Chitinophaga caseinilytica: one gene and its partner. The protein of the gene in region 2 binds, or shares a complex with, the protein of the main gene of each other region. Links are inferred from orthologs where the notes say so. Each region holds a gene or a part of one and is shown on either strand. Other genes may lie near its edges.

Evidence for each region.
Region 1: the proteins of WJU22_RS10345 (region 2) and accD are in contact, whole or in part, in a solved structure (PDB 8UXZ), measured with the Escherichia coli proteins. The link is inferred for Chitinophaga caseinilytica from one-to-one orthologs.

The regions. Positions count from the first base shown.
Region 1 is NZ_CP150096.1:4,306,046-4,308,859, forward strand. The notes cover bases 1-2,799. They hold accD (acetyl-CoA carboxylase, carboxyltransferase subunit beta), read right to left. Parts: upstream 1,924-2,799; coding sequence 1,078-1,923; downstream 1-1,077. Other genes in these bases: WJU22_RS17670 (hypothetical protein), read right to left, coding at 1-485; smpB (SsrA-binding protein SmpB), read right to left, coding at 582-1,022; fbaA (class II fructose-bisphosphate aldolase), read right to left, coding at 2,052-2,799. Outside these bases: more of fbaA, read right to left, coding at 2,800-2,814.
Region 2 is NZ_CP150096.1:2,463,111-2,466,119, forward strand. Bases 16-3,009 are described here. They hold WJU22_RS10345 (acetyl-CoA carboxylase carboxyltransferase subunit alpha), read left to right. Parts: upstream 16-1,032; coding sequence 1,033-1,986; downstream 1,987-3,009. Other genes in these bases: kynU (kynureninase), read left to right, coding at 16-221; WJU22_RS10340 (SGNH/GDSL hydrolase family protein), read left to right, coding at 218-820; dapA (4-hydroxy-tetrahydrodipicolinate synthase), read left to right, coding at 2,100-2,981. Also shown: more of kynU, read left to right, coding at 1-15. UniProt on the Escherichia coli protein: Component of the acetyl coenzyme A carboxylase (ACC) complex. First, biotin carboxylase catalyzes the carboxylation of biotin on its carrier protein (BCCP) and then the CO(2) group is transferred by the carboxyltransferase to acetyl-CoA to form malonyl-CoA.

The sequences.
Region 1 (2,814 bases), 1.8 Mb from region 2 along the record:
TTGGGGCTGAGGCGGAGGGCGGCGTCGAACTCGTCGTAGGCTTGCCTGGCCGCGGCCTTGTTCCGTTCATCGAGGAGCTGGATGCCTCTGTCATAGCGAACTTCAGCGGCATTTTCGCCCGAAGCGGCGATGGCGGCGCTGTAATCTTTGGGCTTCACGACCGAACTGGCGGCGGGGGAGCTGCGGATCACATTATAGAGCGCCTGCATGGATCGGTATTCATTTTTGACGTCTTCCCATTTCAGGGGATTGTTAGAAGCGAGCGCCTGTTTGGCCCGGCCTTCATAAAAATCTTTGGCCGCGTCGTAGGCGGCGGGGAGGAGCCGGAGGGAGGTTTCGTCTTGCGGGCGGCGTTGCAGCTTTTTCACGAAAGCTTCGACGGCGGCGGAATAGCGGCCCTGGTTATACAGTTTTTCGCCGGATTTGCAGGCAAAGAGGATAACAGCCGGCAGGCATACGGATAGGTAGCGGAGATACTTCAACATATAGCTGTGTTTACGAACTTATATATTCAAACGGCACGCCAAATCATTCCCATCGGATAACAAAAGGAAAATTAAGATGGTTTTAACATTGCGGGGTCAGATTTTGAAGTTGCGGCGGAGCTCACGGTCTACCTCGCGGGCCTTGATGCTGTCGCGCTTGTCGTGCAGTTTTTTACCTTTCCCGATGCCGATTTCCATTTTGGCCAGTCCTTTATCGGTAATGAACATCCGGAGGGGAATGATGGTGTATCCACGTTCCTGGATTTTCTTTTCCATCTTCTTCAATTCTTTCCGCTGGAGCAGGAGTTTACGTTCACGAAGGGGATCGTGGTTGGCGTAGGTACCGAATTTGTATTCGGCGATGTGCAGGCTTTTGACGAATAATTCGCCTTTGGAGAAATAGCAGAAGCTGTCATTAAAGCTCACCTTTCCACCGCGGATGGATTTGATCTCGGTTCCGGTCAATACCAATCCGGCGATGTATTTATCTTCTATCGCGTATTCAAAATAAGCCGATCTGTTTCTTAATTCTGCCATGTTGAGGGTTACAAATGGGCCGGCTGCGTGGGCAGCCGGCCGGGGGAATATCGTTTTAGTGTTTGAACAGCTGGAGCAAAGTTCCGAGCTTGTTCTTCAGCTCTTTACGATCGGTGATGAAATCGAGGAACCCGTGGTCCAGGAGGAATTCCGCACTCTGGAACCCTTCCGGGAGGTCCTTTTTAATGGTTTCCTTGATTACGCGCGGGCCGGCGAAGCCGATGAGGGCGCCGGGCTCGGCGGTATTGATGTCTCCCAGCATGGCGTACGACGCGGTAACGCCACCGGTGGTGGGGTCTGTCATCAAGGAAATGTAGGGAAGGCGGGCAGCGGCCAGTTGGGTCAGCTTGGCCGAGGTTTTGGCCATCTGCATCAGTGAAAACGCGCTTTCCATCATACGGGCACCGCCCGATTTGCTGATGATCAGCAGCGGAAGCTTGTGCTGGATGCAATAATCGATGCTTCGTGCGATTTTTTCACCCACCACGGAGCCCATGGAGCCGCCGATAAAGTTGAAGTCCATACAGGCCACTACGAGCCCGTTGCCGTTTACCATACCTACGCCGGCGCGCATGGCGTCGGAGAGACCGGATTTCTTCTGGGCGTCTTTCAGCCTGTCGCCATAAGGTTTCAGATCGTTGAAGCCAAGGAAGTCTTTCGGATAGATATTGGTGAAGAGCTCTTCAAAATTATTATCGTCGAAAATGATCTCGAAATATTCGGGCGAATTGATACGGTTGTGATAGTTACACTTATCGCAAACGTAAAGATTCGCTTTCAGATCCTTCATGGTGGTCGTCTTCTTGCATTTCGGGCATTTGTGCCATAAACCGTCCGGCGCCTCCTTCTTCTCACTGGTACTGGTGGAAATACCCTGTTTAATTCGCTTAAACCAGCTCATACAGAATGTGTACTAAGTAATTAGATTAAAGATTAGTGGTGCAAGATACGATAAAATTAAATTTTTCCGTAAATCAAAAGGCCCCTGAATATATCAGGGGCCTTTAACATATCATAACAACCTGTAAATTATGCGTTACGGTTGATGCAGTTGAGGTCTGTGAAAGCTTCTTCGAGGCGTTTCACGAAAGATTCCTCGCCTTTACGCAGCCATACGCGCGGGTCGTAGTATTTTTTGTTGGGCTTGTCCGCACCGTCGGGGTTGCCGAGCTGGGCCTGGAGGTAGCCTTCCTTATCTTTATAATATTTAAGGATGCCTTCCCAGAACGCCCATTGCATGTCGGTATCGAGGTTCATTTTGATAACGCCGTAGCCGAGGGTTTCGGCGATCTGGTGTTTGGGAGAGCCGGAACCGCCGTGGAACACGTAATAAACGGGCTTGGCGGCCGTGCCGAATTTTTTCTCAATATATTCCTGGCTGTTTTTCAGGATTTCAGGACGGAGCTCCACGTTTCCGGGGCTATATACGCCGTGAACGTTGCCGAAAGCGGCTGCCACGGTGAAGCGGGAACCTACCTGGCTGAGCTGCTCGTAGGAATAGGCCACGTCTTCGGGCTGGGTGTAAAGGAGGGAGTTTTCAACGCCGGAGTTGTCTACGCCGTCTTCTTCACCGCCGGTAACGCCCAGTTCGATTTCGATGGACATGCCCAGTTTATTCATTCTTTCGAAGTATTTCTTCGAAATTTCGATGTTTTCGTGGATGGGCTCTTCCGACAGGTCGAGCATGTGGGAGCTGTAAAGGGGCTGGCCGTTCTCTTTCATGAACTTCTCGCCAGCGTCCAGCAGGCCGTCGATCCAGGGCAGCCATTTTTTGGCGGCGTGGTCGGTATGG
Region 2 (3,009 bases):
TGCCCTGCGAGATCATCACCCCGGCCGATCCGCTGCAAAGAGGCGCGCAGTTGTCGCTGTATTTCCCGAAAGACGGGAAGGCGATCCACGCGCGCATGATGGAAAACGGGATCATCTGCGATTACCGCGAGCCCGGCGTGATCCGCCTGGCGCCCGCGCCGCTGTATTGCTCCTATTCAGATGTGCTCCGGTTCCACGACGTTTTAAAATCATTCGCATGAGTACTTCCATCAAAAACTGGCTCGCCCTTGGCGATTCGTACACTATCGGCGAAGGCGTTCCGCTGTTCGAGAGCTTTCCGTACCAGGCGCTCCAGCTCCTGCGCGCGGCCGGCATGCAGGTACAGGCGCCGGAGATCGTCGCGAAAACGGGGTGGACCACCGGTGAGTTGATCCATCACCTGCAACACAACACCCGGCTGCTGCCGGCGTACGATTTCGTGTCGCTGCTGATCGGGGTGAACAACCAGTACCGCGGGCTGCCGGAAACGGAATATGCGCAGGAATTCGAATGGCTGGCAAACCGGGCGCTGGAGCTTGCAGGCGGTGGAAAAATAGTGGTGGTGAGCATCCCGGATTGGGGCGTGACGCCCTTCGCCGCGGGGCGCGATACGGATACCATTTGCAACCAGATCGACGAGTTCAACGGCATCAGCCGCGAAATCAGCGGAAAACTGGGCATACCTTATATTAATATCACGGAAAGTTACCGGCTTACCGGCGGCCGGCCGGAAAGCGTGGTGGAAGACAAACTGCACCCTTCCGGGGCCGTGTACGCAGGGTGGGCGGAAAAAGTGGCCGCCGCCTTCGGGAATGGATAATCCGCAGCAACACAATACTTTTTATATGATGAATCCCTGCCCTCCGCGGCAGGGATTTTGATTCAATGAGAATTATCCTACATTTGCACCCCTGACCCGCCGGCAACATCCGGGAAGGTCACTTTTTGCGGATCCCTGTACGAAACAGCCATTGGGCGCAATACAGGGTTTACTATCTTTATGAAGTACTTTAACCTTTATTAAAACTGTTTATGCAATTTCTGGATTTTGAAAAGCCGATTGCGGATCTGTACGAACAACTGGAAAAACTGAGGGAAAACGGGGAGAAGTCCGGCGTGGACGTTTCCGCTACCGTGAAAGAGTACGAGCAGAAAATCATCGACACCAAGCAACAGGTCTATAACAATCTCTCCAGCTGGCAGAAAGTGCAGCTGAGCCGCCATCCCGAAAGGCCGTACACATTGGAGTACATCGAAAGAATGACGGAAAACTTCGTGGAGCTGCATGGCGACCGCAATGTGAAAGACGACAAGGCGATGGTTGGCGGATTTGCGGAAATCGGCGGTGAAACTGCGATGTTCATCGGCCAGCAGAAAGGCGTGAATACTAAGATGCGGCAGATCCGCAACTTCGGTATGGCCAACCCTGAAGGTTACCGCAAAGCCCTCCGGCTCATGAAGCTGGCGGAGCGTTTCAACAAGCCCATCATCACCCTCATCGATACCCCGGGCGCATATCCCGGCCTGGAAGCGGAAGAGCGCGGACAAGGCGAAGCGATCGCCCGTAACCTGTTCGAAATGGTGAAGCTCCGCGTTCCCGTGATCTGCGTGATCATCGGCGAAGGCGCATCCGGCGGCGCGCTGGGCATCGGCATCGGCGACCGTATCTTCATGCTCGAAAACAGCTGGTACACCGTAATCTCCCCCGAAAACTGCTCCACCATCCTCTGGAGAAGCTGGAATTTCAAGGAAAAAGCGGCGGAAGAGCTCAAGCTCACTTCCGGGTACATGAGCCAGTTCGGACTGGTAGACGGGGTGATCCCCGAACCCGTGGGCGGCGCACATTCCAACCACGAAGAAATGGCCGAGATCCTGAAGAAACGCCTCATCGAAACCCTGGCCGAATTGAAAAAGATCGACCCGGACACGCGCATCGAACAACGGATCGATAAATTTTCCAATATGGGCTTCTTCGAAGAACGTTGATCAAAATTGACATTCGTCCGGCAAAAAAGAGCGCAGCTGTATTGCGGGTATCAATCCAATTGACAATCTTTGCATTTTCTAAGGCAGCACTGCGGCCATTGACCATTTGAAATATGTTACAGGAACAATTAAGGGGCACCGGCGTGGCATTGGTGACACCGTTCACCGCCAGCGAAGCGATTGACTGGAATGCCCTCGAAAGGCTTATCGATCATGTGATCACCGGGGGCGTAGACTACGTCGTGACCCTCGGCACTACCGGGGAAACACCCACACTTTCCTCCGAAGAAAAACTCGACCTGATCCGCTTTACCTTCGAAAAGGTGAAGAAGCGCGTGCCCGTAGTGGTGGGCGTTGGCGATTATAACACCGCCGATGTCGTGAAGCGACTGGCATCCTGCCCGCTCGACGAAGCCGCCGCCATCCTCAGCGTGGCGCCTTATTACAGCAAACCCACGCAGGAAGGCATCTTCCAGCACTATAAGGCCATCGCCGCCGCATCTCCCAAACCCATCATCCTGTACAACGTTCCCGGCCGCACCGGCCGTAACATGACGGCAGAAACCACCCTGCGCATCGCGCACGAAGTGGAAAACGTCATCGCCATGAAAGAAGCATCGGGCGATATGCTGCAATGCATGCAGATCATCCGCGACAAACCGAAAGGCTTCCTGGTGATCAGTGGAGACGATGGCGTTGCCATGCCGCAGCTGGCCTGTGGAATGGACGGCGTAATCTCCGTGGCTGCGAACTACTTCGCGAAAGACTTCCCCGCGATGGTGAAAGCCGCGCTGGCAGGAGATTTCGAAACGGCCCGCAACCTGCACTACCGCATGCTCGAAGGCTTCGATCTCATGTTCGCGGAAAACAATCCCGCCGGCATCAAGGCGTTCCTGCACCAGGCCGGCCTCATGGAAAACGTGTTCCGCCTGCCGGTAATCCCCGCCACGGAAGCGCTCCAGCAACAGATCAAAAAGTATCTCTCCGCATACTAACCCGGTTTCACCGGAAAGCGGAAGGGCT